DNA from 2 places in the Embleya sp. AB8 genome. Region 2 is predicted to be linked to the other one. Evidence: riboswitches for the same ligand, from Rfam matches in the RefSeq annotation. Region 2 holds a riboswitch; the other holds the start of a gene.

Region 1 (7,415 bases), on a different contig from region 2:
GGCGACCAGGTTCATCCCGTCCCGAATCGGGTTCACCAGCGCCACGTCGGCCAGTCGATACGCCGCGAGCGAGCGCGGGAAGTCGTCGTTGACGTGCAGGATCAGCGGCTGCCAGTCGCCGGTGCCGAACTCGTCGTCGATCTCCTTGGCCACCCGCTGTACCGCGGCGGTGTACTCGCGATACTCCGGCAGGTCGTGCCGCGACGGATACGCGAATGCCACGTGCACCACCCGACCGAGCCATTCCGGCCGGGTGCGCAGCAGTTCACGGTAGGCCAGCAGGCCGCGGACGATGTTCTTGGACAACTCCGTACGGTCCACCCGGACGATCACCTTGCACGCGCCCACCGCCTCGCGCAGCCCGGCCAGGCGGGTGTCCACATCGGCGCGGGAGGCGCGCTCGCGCAGGAAGTCGCCGTCCGCACCCAGACCGTGCACACCGATCTCGGTGACCCGGCCGGCGTGCGTGACGGTCATCGTGTCCCGGTCCACCGCCGCGCCCAGCACGTCCGCGCAACAGTCCAGGAAGGCCAGCGCCCAGCGCCGGGTCAGGAAGCCCGCGTGGTCGGCGCCGAGGATGCCTTCCAGGACGAAGCGGGCGATGTCGTCGGGCAGCAGCCGGAAGTAGTCCGGCGGTGCCCACGGGGTGTGCGAGAAGTGACCGATCCGCAGATCCGGGCGCAGCCGGCGGAGCAGCACCGGCACCAGGGTCAGGTGGTAGTCCTGCACGACCACCTTCGCCCCCTCGGCCGCCTCCTCGGCGAGCGCTGCCGCGAACGCCTCGTTGTACGCCTCGTACGAGGCCCACTCCTTGCGAAAGCGCGCGTCGAAGACCGGCTTGGAGGGGGTGTCGTAGAGCAGGTGGTGGACGAACCACAGGGTCGAGTTCGCTATGGCGTTGTAGGCCCGCGCGAAGGTGCCCGGGTCGATGTCGAGCATCCGGACGGCGAGGCCGCCGGTGTCGTGACCGGCGAGATCCAGCCGGCCCGAGGGCGCCGCGCGGGTCGCGGTGCGGTCGGCCTCGCCGAGCGCCGAGCACACCCACACCGCGCCGGTCCCCTGCCCGGCGGTGGACAGTCCGGAGACCAGTCCGCCGCCGCCGCGACTCACCGACAGGGTGCCGTCGTCCTCCAGCGAGAAGGACACGGGACCGCGGTTGGAGGCGACCAGGACACCGGCGGGAGGGGGAGCACTCATGCCCCGACCCTAGCCACGCATCCCGGTGCGCAAACCCGGCCCGACGGCACCTACCGACTCATCAGGTGTGGCGAGCATCACGTGTGCGGGCCACTACCGGGAGTAGTGGGGTTGTGCTTCCGTCGACTGCGCTCTCGGGCGGTCAGCGCCCGACCAGTCGGGTGCGTGCCCGGTACTCCGGCACCGTCGCCATCGGGGGCCGCTCCCGGGCCGCCACGTTGTGCGTGCGGAGCCGGAAGCCGCCCTCGTCGCGTTCGAACTGGGTCAGCGCGGTGTTCAACTCGACCGGCTGAGCACCCGTGGGTCCGCGTCGCAGTCGGCGCTCGACGGCCTGGAGTATCTCCGCCGCCATCCGGCCGAGCCCCGCCTCGTCCTGGTGGCTGTGCCGGCGGACGCCCACGTCCACCTGGGCCATCGCATCCAGGCCGACCAGCCGCAGGGTGTCCACGAGCATCGCGGTCTCGATGCCGTAGCCGCACGGGAAGGGCAGTTGTTCGAGCAACGAGCGCCGGGCCGCGTACTCCCCGCCGAGCGGTTGCACGAAGCCGGCCAGTTCGGGCCAGTGCAGATTGAGCAGCGGGCGGGCGACCAGCTCGGTGACCCGGCCGCCGCCGGCCGGCACGATCGTGTCGCCGATCTCCAGCGGCCGGTCGTACATCGCCTTGACCAGCTGCACCGAGGGGTCGATCAGCAGCGGGCCGAGGATCCCGGTGACGAAGTCCGCGGAGAAGTCCTTCAGGTCGGCGTCCACGAACGCCACGAGGTCGCCGTCGGTGACAAGCAGCGAGCGCCACAACACCTCGCCCTTGCCCCGCACGGCCGGCAGCGTGGGCAGGATGTCGTCGCGATGCACGACTCGCGCGCCCGCCTGGGCGGCCACCCGGGAGGTGTCGTCGGTGGATCCGGAGTCGATCACCACCAGCTCGTCCACCAGCGGCGCGCGTTCGATCAGCTCGGTTCGGATCACCTTGACGATGTCCCCGACGGTCGCCGCCTCGTTCAGCGCGGGCAGGACGACACTGACCCGGGTGTCGCCCTTGGCGGCCAGCAACTTGTCGACGGGCCAGTCCGCGGCGACGGAGGACCGTCGTCGAAGCCAGGCGCCCACCTCGTGCTTCACGTTCGAAAAACCCCTGTCGTCGCCGGTGTTCCGGCCTCGGTCGGGCCCACCCTTCCTCGTCTCGCGAGGTGGACCGGATGATCGACGCGGCACCGGTTCGGTTACAGTCGTCGTCACCGGATACGACGATCGCACGTCGTGCCGGACAAACGCGGACCGGCCACCCGGCGAAGGGTGTGTCCACCGCCATAGCAGCTCATCCAGAGGGGCAGAGGGAACGGCCCGTTGAAGCCCCGGCAACCATCCGATCGTCATTCCTCGTGACGCGCTTTCGGCGCGAGCGAGCACCGGCGGATCGGACAGGTGCCAAGTCCGGCCCGTGGGACCCCACGGGTAAAGATGAGGACAGAGAGGCCCTCGCCATGGCGCCAGCCCAGACAGACACCGCCACCATCACCACCGGCCGCGGCACCGATGCCACCCCCACGCCCGCGTTCGGTCCGGCCGTCGCGCTCTCGTGTCGCGAGTGTGGCGAACGCACCGCGCTGGGCCCGAAGTACGCCTGCGCGTCGTGTTTCGGCCCGCTCGAGGTCGCCTACGAATTCGGCACCGTCACCCGCGAGCGGATCGAGGCCGGGCCGCAGAACATCTGGCGTTACGCACCACTCCTGCCGGTCGCCGCCGACGTCGCGTCGCGGCCCAATCTCAACCCCGGCTGCACCAAGCTGGTCCGGGCCGAGAACCTGGGCCGCGCGCTGGGCATCCGGAATCTGCACGTCAAGGACGACTCGGGCAACCCGACGCACTCCTTCAAGGACCGCGTGGTGGCGATCGCCGTCGAGGCCGCGCGCACCTTCGGCTTCACCACGTTGTCCTGCTCCTCCACCGGCAACCTGGCCGGCGCGGTGGGTGCCGCCGCCGCCCGGGCGGGCCTGCGCAGTTGTGTGTTCATCCCGGCCGATCTGGAGGCCGGCAAGGTCGTCACGGCGGCCGTGTACGGCGGCGAGCTGGTCGCCATCGAAGGCACCTACGACGAGGTCAACCGGTTCTGCTCGGAGCTGATCGGCGACCCGGCGGGCGAGGACTGGGGTTTCGTCAACGTCAACCTGCGGCCGTACTACGGCGAGGGATCCAAGACGCTGGCCTACGAGATCGCCGAGCAGCTCGGCTGGAAACTGCCGGAGCAGATCGTCATTCCGATCGCGTCCGGATCGCAGCTGACCAAGATCGACAAGGGCTTTCGCGAGCTGATCGCGCTCGGCCTGGTCGAGGACGCGCCCTACAAGATCTTCGGCGCGCAGGCGACCGGCTGCTCTCCGGTGGCCGCCGCATGGAAGGCCGGGCACGACGTGATCCGTCCGGTGCGCCCGGACACGATCGCCAAGTCGCTGGCGATCGGCAACCCCGCCGACGGTCCCTACGTGCTGGACGTGTGCAAGCGCACCGGCGGCGCGGTGGAGGACGTGACCGACGCCGAGGTGATCGAGGCAATGAAGCTGCTCGCGCGTACCGAGGGCATCTTCGGCGAGACCGCGGGCGGGGTGACGGTCGGCTGCCTGCAGAAGTTGCTCGCGTCCGGGGCACTGGATCCGGACGCCGAGACGGTCGTGCTCAACACGGGCGACGGCCTCAAGACGTTGGACGCGGTCACGCCGACCACCGGCCCGACCGCGACCATTCGACCCACTCTGGAATCCTTCCGAAAGGCCGGCCTGGCATGAGCGTCTCCGTTCGCATCCCGACGATCCTGCGCACCTACACGGGTGGGGCGGCCGAGGTGTCCGTCGAGGGCGGCACCCTCGCCGAGGTCCTGGACGCGCTGGAAAAGGACCACACCGGAATTCGCGCACGCATCCTCGACGACGAGGGCAAGCTGCGTCGCTTTGTGAATCTCTACGTCGACGACGAGGACGTGCGCTTCGCCGACGGACTCGCCACCGCCATCCCGGAGAAGGGCACCGTTTCGATCATCCCGGCAGTCGCCGGCGGTTGCTGACGCGATAGCCCGACCGTCTTGATCTTCAACGCGTCGGGTACGAAACGGAACCGAGAAATCCGCCGCCGGAGCACCGCGCGGCGGATTTCTTCGTTCCCCCCGGCGCTTGTGTGTGACACGCGTTTAACCGGGTCCATTTCCGCGCTTTGGCGGCAGCGCGTCGGTAAACCCGTGGTCGGGATCACATCCGTTATGCGTGGAAGGTCGCTTTGTTGATGAATTGAAATACGGCCTTTCGGTCGGTTCGCGAATAATGCGAGCTTTATTCGCTCGGGAATTCTCGTCCGATTGACCTGTTGCTCCGGGCATCCGTCCGGATACATTCAGCCGCGGTCGTAGCGGAAGGCCGGGTCCTTCTGGATACGAACCCGGAGCTGCGGCGTGCAGTATCCGTGAAAGGGCCAGTAACAGGGGAGTTAGGAATGGCTCAGGGCGCCGTCAAGTGGTTCAACGCGGAGAAGGGGTACGGCTTCATCGCGGTCGACGGTGGTGCGGACGTTTTCGTCCACTACAGCGCGATCCAGATGGACGGGTACCGGACGCTCGAGGAGGGGCAGCGAGTCGAGTTCGAGATCTCGCAGGGGCAGAAGGGGCCGCAGGCCGACATGGTCCGCGTCACCGCCTGAGCCTCTGAACCAGGGGGCGATCCGCTCCTCTGCCCGAAACGGTCCACACCACGGACTGCACGACACACGCACACGCACATGTTCGATGACCGGGGCCCGGCCTTCCCGCGACGCGGGGGTCGGGCCCCGGTCGTTGTGCGTCCGGACGTGTTCTCGTGCGACACGCGCGGGTGTGTGCGCGGGCGGGTCGGGACCGGCCGTTGCGCTTGCACTCGGCATGGTCGAGTGCTAATCATTGGCGTTAGCACTCTGGATGTGAGAGTGACAGAAACGGACCGGGCCGGTGAGGCTCGGCACCCGTGAGGGAGGGATCCTCGCGGTGGTCGGGTCGTCCGTCGCGGGCGCCAGTGCGGTCCGGCACTCACCCCCGTTCTGGGAGGACTTCACCACATGGCCAAGATCATCGCGTTCAACGAGGAAGCGCGCCGCGGCCTCGAGCGCGGGATGAACCAGCTCGCCGACGCCGTCAAGGTCACGCTGGGCCCCAAGGGCCGCAACGTCGTGCTCGAGAAGAAGTGGGGTGCGCCCACCATCACCAACGATGGTGTGAGCATCGCCAAGGAGATCGAGCTCGAGGACCCGTACGAGAAGATCGGTGCCGAGCTGGTCAAGGAGGTCGCGAAGAAGACGGACGACGTCGCCGGTGACGGTACGACGACCGCGACCGTCCTCGCCCAGGCGCTCGTTCGCGAGGGCCTGCGCAACGTGGCCGCCGGCGCGAACCCGATGGCCCTGAAGCGCGGCATCGAGAAGGCCGTCGAGGCCGTCTCCGAGCAGCTGCTCGCGCTCGCGAAGGACGTCGAGACGAAGGAGCAGATCGCCTCCACCGCCTCGATCTCCGCCGCCGACCCGCTGATCGGCGAGATGATCGCCGAGGCCATGGACAAGGTCGGCAAGGAAGGTGTCATCACCGTCGAGGAGAGCAACACCTTCGGTCTCGAGCTCGAGCTCACCGAGGGCATGCGCTTCGACAAGGGCTACATCTCGCCCTACTTCGCGACCGACATGGAGCGCATGGAGGCCGTCCTCGAAGACGCCTACGTGCTCATCGTCAACTCGAAGATCACCTCGGTGAAGGACCTCCTCCCGCTCCTGGAGAAGGTCATGCAGTCGGGCAAGCCGCTGATGATCATCTCCGAGGACGTCGAGGGCGAGGCCCTGGCCACGCTCGTCGTCAACAAGATCCGCGGCACCTTCAAGTCCGTCGCGGTCAAGGCGCCGGGCTTCGGCGACCGTCGCAAGGCCATGCTCGGCGACATCGCCATCCTCACCGGTGGCCAGGTCATCTCCGAGGAGGTCGGCCTCAAGCTCGACACCGCGGGTCTCGAACTCCTCGGCCGCGCCCGCAAGGTCGTCGTCACCAAGGACGAGACCACGATCGTGGACGGCGCCGGCGACTCGGACCAGGTCGCGGGTCGGGTCAACCAGATCCGCGCCGAGATCGAGAACTCCGACTCGGACTACGACCGCGAGAAGCTCCAGGAGCGCCTCGCGAAGCTGGCCGGCGGCGTGGCCGTGATCAAGGCCGGTGCCGCGACCGAGGTCGAGCTCAAGGAGCGCAAGCACCGCATCGAGGACGCGGTGCGCAACGCGAAGGCGGCCGTCGAGGAGGGCATCGTCGCCGGTGGTGGCGTGGCCCTGCTCCAGGCGTCCACCATCGCGTTCGACAAGCTCGAGCTGGACGGCGACGAGGCGACCGGCGCGAACATCGTGCGCCTGGCCGTCGAGGCCCCGCTGAAGCAGATCGCGGTCAACGCCGGCCTCGAGGGCGGCGTGGTTGTGGAGAAGGTGCGCAACCTGACCCCGGGTCACGGCCTCAACGCCGCGACCGGCGAGTACGTGGACCTCATCGCCGAGGGCATCATCGACCCGGCGAAGGTCACCCGTTCCGCGCTGCAGAACGCCGCGTCGATCGCCGCGCTGTTCCTGACCACCGAGGCCGTCATCGCCGACAAGCCGGAGAAGAACGCGGCCCCGGCCGGCGGCGGCGCCCCGGACATGGGCGGCATGGACTTCTGATCCCCCGAGGATCGGCAGACCTGACGCACCACGGTCGGTTGCTTGCCTGACGACAGAGGCGGTCCCCTTCGGGGGGCCGCCTCTGTCGCGTTCCCGAGTTGTTCGAGGCGTGTTCGCTCGTTCGAGTGGCGCGGCCCGATTACCCTGAACAGGTCCCCGAGCGGCGTCAGTATCGCTCTTGTACAGCGTGGATCGAGGTGGGCGAGGTGAAGGACATGACCGCACCCGTGATCGAGACGGGCACCCACTGGCTCCAGATGGTCGCCATGTGGCAAGAGCTGGACGTGCCCGAAGGTTGGCGCGTCGAGGTAGACGGGGAGAACATCACGGTGTCGCCGCCGCCCGTGCACAGGCACGAATTGATTGTCGATGAGATCTCCGCATTGTTGCGGCAAGCCGCCCCGAAAGGCTGCGGAGCTTTCACGAATCTCGGTGTGGAGATCGTTCCACTCGGTCGACTCTACATCCCGGACCTGGCAATCATTCCTCGTGAAGACACTGCAACCCCGACTCCGGC
Region 2 (7,415 bases):
AAGAGCACTCTTCCGGGTGACTCTGCCCGAACGGAGGAGGCCGACTCGGCCGTCCGGGTGGCCGGTGGGCCCGAACCGAGGCCGACCGGCGCGGCCGAGTAGCGTCGCCGCATGATCCTGGAACGTTTCCTGCGCCGGCGGCGCGCCGAGCCCGAGCCGGAGCTCGTCGACGACGGGACGCTCGTGCTGGTCGGTTCCTGCTTCGATCCGGCGCGGGCCGATTCGGCGGTGGTCGCGGAGCTGCGGGCGGCCGGAGTGGCGGTGGAGATCGGGCCGTTCGTGATGCGGCACGTACTGACCCTGCCGGATCGTGCGGCGGTGGACGAGGCGGCGCGGATCCTGGCGCCGGACGGCTGGGTGGTGGCGGTGGTCGCCGCCGACGAGCGGCCGTTGCGGGTGCGGATCAGCCGACAGCAGGTACTCACCGGGCTCGAGCCGGCTCGGGAGCGGACCCGGATGGCGGGGCTTGCGCAGCGGCTGGGTGGAGATGCCGAGGGGTACGAGGTGCTCGCGCGCGGCTGAGGCGGCTGAGGGCGAGCGGGCTTTCGGCCGGCTTTCGGTGTGCCTCGTGGTCGACTTCGGGGTGCCCGGCGTTCGGCTTCGGTGTGCTTCGGGGTCGGTGGGGGCAGGACGAGGGCGTGACGAGGCACACATTCCGCGCCGGAAAAGCGCTACCATCCGGGTCGGATTCGAGTGTTGTCCGATACCTGGTGACAGGCAGCCCAGACACAGGCAGGTGGACATGACGCGCGGCGAGACCATGACCGTCCTCGTGTACAGCGACGACCGCAACACCCGTCGGAAGGTCACCCTCGCGCTCGGGCGCAGGCCCGCCGTCGATGTGCCGTTCGTCGAATACCTGGAGTGCGCCACCGAACCCGCCGTGATCGAGGCGATGGACAAGGGCGGCGTCGATCTGGTGATCCTGGACGGGGAGACCGCGCCCGCCGGTGGCATGGGCGTGTGCCGTCAGCTCAAGGACGAGATCTACAACTGCCCGCCGGTACTCACCCTGGTCGGTCGGCCGCAGGACGCGTGGCTGGCCACGTGGTGTCGTGCGGACGCCGTGGTCGCGCACCCGCTGGATCCGCGCACGCTCGCGGACGCGGCGGCGGACCTGATGCGAGGACGGTTGGCGGGGCGGCAGCCGGCCTGAGCGGGCGTCGGGTCCTCGGGCCCGATTCCGGGGTGTCGGTTCGACGGGTGGTCGGCTCGGCCGGGTCGTATTGATTCGGTGGGTCGTTCGGTCGTCGGGTCGTCGGGTCGACCGCATCCCGGATAACGGCCCGGTCGGGTGCGGGGTGATCGGTACGCTGTCGCGGACTTATCCGATGACACAGCGGGAGCGGACCATGGGCGCCTCGACCTCTACGAACAAGAGCGGCGGCAACCCGGCGGCCCGTTCCTGGCGGGACATTCTCGCCGCGCTGATGCGGGGCGACGACCTGCCGGCCGACGCGACCGCGTGGGCGATGGACCACATCATGACCGGCGAGGCGACGCCGGTGCAGGTGGCCGGATTCGTGGTCGCGCTGCGGGCCAAGGGCGAGACGGTGGACGAGGTCTCGGGTCTGGTGCGGGCGATGTACGCACACGCCGCCACCATCGAGGTGCCCGGTCGTACGGTGGACATCGTCGGCACGGGCGGCGATCTGGCCCGGACCGTGAACATCTCGACGATGTCGGCGATCGTGGTCGCGGGCGCGGGCGAGACGGTGGTCAAGCACGGCAATCGGGCCGCCTCCTCGTCGAGCGGTGCCGCCGATGTGCTCGAAGCGCTCGGCGTGGTACTGGATCTGACCCCGGATCAGGTGGCCCGGACGGCCGCGGAGGCGGGCATCACGTTGTGCTTCGCGCAGCGCTTCCATCCGTCGCTGCGGCATGCCGCGCAGGCGCGGCGCGAGTTGGGTGTGCCGACCACGTTCAACTTCCTCGGCCCGTTGACCAATCCGGCCCGGGTCCGGCATCACGCGATCGGGGTCGCGGATCTGCGGATGGCGCCGATCGTGGCCGGTGTGCTGGCCGATCGGGGGGCGACCGCGCTGGTCTTCCGGGGCGACGACGGGCTCGACGAGTTGACCGTGACCACCACGTCGCAGGTGTGGATCGTGCGGGACGGCGCGGTGCGGGAGGACCGGGTGGATCCGCGTGACCTGGGCATTCCGCTGAACGGGATCGAGACGCTGCGCGGCGGCGATGCGATGTTCAACGCGGAGGTCGCCCGGAAGTTGTTCGCGGGTGAGCGGGGCGCGGTGCGCGACGCGGTGTTGTTGAACTCGGCGGCGGCGCTGGCCGCGTTGGGCGCGGGAGAGGGGTCGCTGACCCAGCAGTTGGCGGCCGGGATCGACCGGGCCGCGGCGGCGATCGACTCGGGCGCGGCGCAGGCGGCGCTCGATCGGTGGGTGGCCACGACGCGGGTGTTCGCGCGGGAGTGATCCGGGGCCTGGGCGCCGGGTGGGTCGTGGGTGACCTGCCCGGCGTCGGGTTGTTCGGCGGGCGGGCGGGTGGCTTGGTGAGCGGGCGGTCGGGCGGTGGTCGGGCGTTTTGTCGGGTGGCCTGTAGGGCGGCTCGGCGGGCGGCTTCTCGGGCGGCGTGTCGGGCGGCTTCTCGGGTGGCCTGTTGTCCAGCATGTGGAAAAGGTGGGGTCGTCGTTGCGCGAAACGATCCGTCTGGTAATAATTCTGCGCAGGTCACGAGTGACAGTGGAAAGCCCCGGCTTGCTGTCCGGCAACCCTCGCTCCGCGGTGGGGTGCCCCGGGTGATGACACGGTCGGGCGTCGTAAGGCGTCCCGGCAAGCGCGGACCCTCTTGCATGACGGCGGGCGATTGTTCCTGCTCCAGGCGACCCGGGGGTCCTGTATCCGGGGAGCATGTGATGGCGTGAAATCTCTTTTGCGAAACGGGCGAATCGCCCGGTTTGTCTGCGCGCGCTGAGTCTTCGCGCGGCGTTTTCCGATTCCGAGACCACATTTCACCGCGGGTGCAGTCCGGCTTTCGTCATGTCGATTTGACGACATTTGGCGTGGCCCGGCTTGCTCGTGCCTGCCGAGGGGATTCGTCATGACCGTCAACACCGCCGCCGTCGCTCACGAGGGTGACGTCGCGATCGCCGCTCCGCTGCCCGTGGTCGGGCGGGACGTGCTCGTACCGCTGGTCACGGGGGGCGAGGTCGAGTACGCGGCGCTGGACTACGGGGCCAGTGCGCCGTGTCTGCAGCGGGTGTGGGACGACGTGTCCGGCTATCTGCCGTACTACGGCAGCGTGCATCGTGGGGCCGGGTATCTGTCGCAGTTGTCGACGGACCTCTACGAGCAGAGTCGGGCCACGGTCGCCGAATTTCTCGGGCTGCGGGGGGACGACACGTTGTTGTTCACGCGCGGTACGACGGACTCGTTGAACCTGCTGGCGTCCGTACTGCCGCGCGGTACGCGGGTGTTCGTGTTCGAGACCGAGCACCACGCGGCGTTGTTGCCGTGGCGGCGGCGGGCCGGGGTCACCCAGTTGGCGGCGCCGTCCTCGCCGGCGCAGGCGGTCGCGGCGCTTGACGCGGCGCTCGCCGGGTCGGGGGACGGGCCGCGTCTGGTGTGCGTGACGGGTGCCTCGAACGTGACCGGCGAGCTGTTCCCGGTCGCCGAACTGGCCGAGGTGGCGCATCGATACGGGGCGCGGATCGTGCTGGACGCCGCGCAACTGGCGCCGCATCACCCGGTGTCGGTCGCGGACCTGGACGTGGACTGGATCGCACTGTCCGCGCACAAGCTGTACGCGCCGTTCGGCTCGGGGGTGTTGGCCGGGCGCGGCGACTGGTTCGACGCGGCGGAGCCGTATCTGGCGGGTGGCGGGGCGACCAAGGCGGTCTCGCGCGACCACGTGGAGTGGCACCGGGGTGCGGCGCGGCACGAGGCGGGGTCGCCGAACGTGATCGGGGCCTATGCGTTGGCTTCGGCGTGTCGGGCGATCACCGAGGCGGGGCCGGCGGCGCTGGTCGCCCGCGAGGAGGCGCTGTTGGCGCGGTTGCGGGGGCGGTTGGCGGAGATTCCCGAGGTGCGGACGCTGGAGCTGTTCGGGCCCGAGTCGGCGCGGGTGGGGGTGCTCTCGTTCGTGGTCGAGGGGTGGAACAGCTCGCGGTTCGCGGCGGTGTTGTCGGCGGAGTACGGGATCGGGGTGCGGGACGGGTTGTTCTGCGCACATCCGCTGGTGCGGCACCTGTTGGGCGGGCGGGCCGATCAGCCGACCGAGTGTGGGTCCCCGGACGCGCCGGAGGGGGAGCAGAGCCTGAACGCGATCCGGGTCAGCTTCGGGCTGGGCACGCCGGTGGAGCACCTGGACCGGTTCGCGGCGGCGGTGGGGGAGTTGGTTCGGCGGGGCGCGCGGTGGAGCTACACAGTCGACGGGGGCCGGTGCGTTCCGGACGCGGACCCGAGGGTGGCCTCCGGCGGGTTGCGGCGGGGCGCGCGGGGTGGGCGGGCTGAACTCGGCTCCGCGGGCGGGTAGTTGGCTGCGGTGTCGCGTTGGCGGCCTGGCCGGGTTGTCCTCAAGCGCCGGACGGGCTGGGATTGGGTCGCCTGGGTGCGCTTGGTTGCGGTGTCGCGTAGGCAGCCTGGTTGGGTTGTCCTCAGGCGCCGGACGGGCTGGATTTGGGTTGCCCGGGTGTGTTTGGTTGCGGTGTGTTTGGGCCGGCGGTGTCGCGCGGTGGCGTGGCCGGGTTGTCCTCAAGCGCCGGACGGGCTGGGATTGGGTCGCCTGGGTGCGCTTGGTTGGTGTCGCGTAGGCAGCCTGGTTGGGTTGTCCTCAGGCGCCGGACGGGCTGGATTTGGGTTGCCCGGGTGTGTTCGGTTGCGGTGTGTTTGGGCCGGCGGTGTCGCGCGGTGGCGTGGCCGGGTTGTCCTCAAGCGCCGGACGGGCTGGGTTTGCGTTGCCCGGGTGTGTTTGGTTGCGGTGTGTTTGGGCTGGCGGTGTCGCGTCGGTGGCGTGGCCGGGTTGTCCTCAGGCGCCGGACGGGCTGGGTTTGCGTTGCCCGGGTGTGGTTGGTCGCGGCGTGGTCGGTTGCCTGAGTGTGTTTGGGCCGGCGGTGTCGCGTCGGTGGCGTGGCCGGGTTGTTCTCAAGCGCCGGACGGGCTGGGTTTGCGTTGCCCGGGTGTGGTTGGTCGCGGCGTGGTCGGTTGCCTGAGTGCGCTTGGGTTGCGGTGTCGCGTTGGCGGCCTGGCTGGGCTGTTCTCAGGCGCCGGACGGGCTGGGTTTCGGTTGCCCGGGTGTGGTTGGTTGCGGTGTGTTTTGGGCCGGCGGTGTGTTGCCGACGGTGTCGTGATGGTGGCCTGGCCGGGGTGTGCTCAGGTGTCGGATGGGCTCGGTTTGGGGCGCCCGGGTGTGGTGTGGGTGGGGCCGGACGGGCTTGGGGCTCGTCCGGCTTGGGGTTATTCGAGGCCGATGGCGAAGGCGGCTTCGAGGTCGTGTTGGGAGTATGTGCGGAAGGCGATGTGGGTGGTGGTGGCCTCCACGCCGGGGACCTTGTTGAGGCGGCCCGGGATGACGTCGGCCAGGTCGTCGTGGGCGCGGACGCGCACCATGGCGATCAGGTCGAATTCACCGGTCACCGAGTAGACCTCGCTCACGCCCTCGATCGCGGCGATCGCCTCGGCGATTTCCGGGGTCTGGTCCACACGCGTCTTGACCTGCACGATCGCGGTGATCACGGGTAGTCCTCCGGCTCTCGACGACAAGATGCCCGAGCTTAGTCGGCGCGGGTCCTCCGGGAGGCGTCGGTGGCGCAACCACGTGTCCCCGAATTCGGTCCGCCACCGGCCGACACGCCCGGGGGTCAGCCGATGGGCGTGGGTTGGCGTGGGGCCTGGGTCGGGGGGCGGCCCAGGGTCAGCAGGTCGGCCACCTCGTGGCGGCCGGATTCGTGCATTCGAGCGATGAAGGCGCGGAGTATGTGGGCTGTTGCCCGCGCGTCGGCCAGGGCGCGGTGGGTCGGGTCGGTGGGCGCCTCGAAGTAGCGGGCGAGGGTGCCCAGGCGCAGGTTCGGTACGGTCCCCGGCGGGAGCAGCGCGCGGGCCAGGGCGAGGGTGTCCACCACCGGGAGATCCGGCCACGGCCGATCGCACGCGACGCCGGCCGCGCGCAGAAAGCCCACGTCGAAGGGGGCGTTGTGGGCGACCAGGATGGCGTCCTCGGCGAACCGGGTGAACGCGGGCAGCACCAGGCACAGCGGCGGCGCGTCGGCCACCAGGTCGTCGGATATCCCGGTCAGGTCGGTGATGAATTCCGGGATCGGTACGCCGGGCGCGACCAGGGTCGCGAACTCGCCCAGGCGGTCCGCGCCGCGCAGTCGTACCGCGGCGATCTCGGTGATCCGCGCCTCCGCCGGATCCAGCCCGGTGGTCTCCAGGTCGACCACCGTGAACACCTGCCGCTCGACCTCGGCACGGGTGCCTCGCGAACCGCTCATGGTTCGCAACTCGTGGCCCGGGGCGATACTGTCCGGCGGGCGGGAAAGCCGCGGCGGGTCGGCCGCCGGCAAGCCCTGACCCGCCGAACCTCGTGACCGGCAATCCCGGTGCGCGGTGCTGCTCATGTACCGGACGGTACGTTTCCGGCCCGACACGGCCGCGCCCAGGTACCTCTCGCCGCCCGGCATCATGGGTGTACACGAACCGCTCGCGAACCGCGCGCGAACCGGAAATGGCTCGCAGACGCAGACAGAAAGGGAACACGCATGTCGATCCAGGCCCCCACCGAGGACACCCGGTGGCGTTGCTCGCTGTGCGGCAACCTGACCCGGTTCGACGTGACGCGGACCACCAAGGCCGTCGAGTTCACCCACCTCGACCTCGCGGGCGTCGCGCGCGTGGAGGAGCGCGAGATCGTTTCCGACGAGATCGAGTCGGTGCGCTGCCGCTGGTGCAACGCGACCGATTCCGTCGAGCTGGTGGCCCGACCCGACGCGAGCTGAGCGCCGAGACCGTGCGGCGACAATGGGACTGTGCATCGTTTCGGCATCGGGGCGGCCCGGCGCGGCCGTCCGCGGTCCGGGACACGCCATGATCAAGGCGTCGGCGTCCCGGCAGCGGTGACGCGGGGAGGGGCCTCAAGGGAACGGGAAGGACCGGAGGAGCAGTGAGCGGACCGGATACCCGCGCGGACGAGGTCACGCCTGCGCACGCCGCCGACACCGCCGAGGCGGTGGCGGCAGCCGAGCCCGACCTCGACGCGCAGTCCGGGACCGCGGCGGAGACCGACGTGGAGCCCGTCGAACGGGTGGCGCCCGGGTCGGCTTCGGCGACCGCGCCATCGATGGCCCCCGAGACCGACGCGGAGCCCGATGGCCCGGTCGACCACGAGGTGGACCCGGAGCCGGGCGGCCCCGCCGACCCCGTGGGCAACGCACACCCGGCCGGGGACGTGGCGGCCGG

Evidence for each region. Region 2 has a riboswitch for S-adenosylmethionine ahead of ABIA38_RS01365 (aminotransferase class V-fold PLP-dependent enzyme). Riboswitches for the same ligand answer to the same signal wherever they lie in the genome.
Region 1: linked by a shared signal. The riboswitch ahead of thrC (threonine synthase) and the one ahead of ABIA38_RS01365 (aminotransferase class V-fold PLP-dependent enzyme) in region 2 are both predicted to bind S-adenosylmethionine.

The regions. Positions count from the first base shown of each region.
Region 1 is NZ_JBMHHY010000036.1:52,525-59,939, forward strand. Features, by position in the region: gene ABIA38_RS39080 (alpha,alpha-trehalose-phosphate synthase (UDP-forming)) at 1-1,197, opposite strand, end outside; gene ABIA38_RS39085 (glucosyl-3-phosphoglycerate synthase) at 1,340-2,317, opposite strand; SAM riboswitch class I at 2,511-2,663, shown strand; gene thrC (threonine synthase) at 2,680-3,978, shown strand; gene ABIA38_RS39095 (ubiquitin-like small modifier protein 1) at 3,975-4,253, shown strand; gene ABIA38_RS39100 (cold-shock protein) at 4,676-4,879, shown strand; gene groL (chaperonin GroEL) at 5,270-6,898, shown strand; gene ABIA38_RS39110 (Uma2 family endonuclease) at 7,114-7,415, shown strand, end outside.
Region 2 is NZ_JBMHHY010000001.1:325,988-333,402, forward strand. Features, by position in the region: gene ABIA38_RS01345 (cytochrome c oxidase assembly protein) at 1-102, shown strand, start outside; gene ABIA38_RS01350 (hypothetical protein) at 112-522, shown strand; gene ABIA38_RS01355 (hypothetical protein) at 743-1,156, shown strand; gene trpD (anthranilate phosphoribosyltransferase) at 1,353-2,435, shown strand; SAM riboswitch class IV at 2,689-2,805, shown strand; gene ABIA38_RS01365 (aminotransferase class V-fold PLP-dependent enzyme) at 3,061-4,494, shown strand; gene ABIA38_RS01370 (Lrp/AsnC ligand binding domain-containing protein) at 5,415-5,693, opposite strand; gene ABIA38_RS01375 (exonuclease domain-containing protein) at 5,819-6,451, opposite strand; gene ABIA38_RS01380 (hypothetical protein) at 6,719-6,955, shown strand.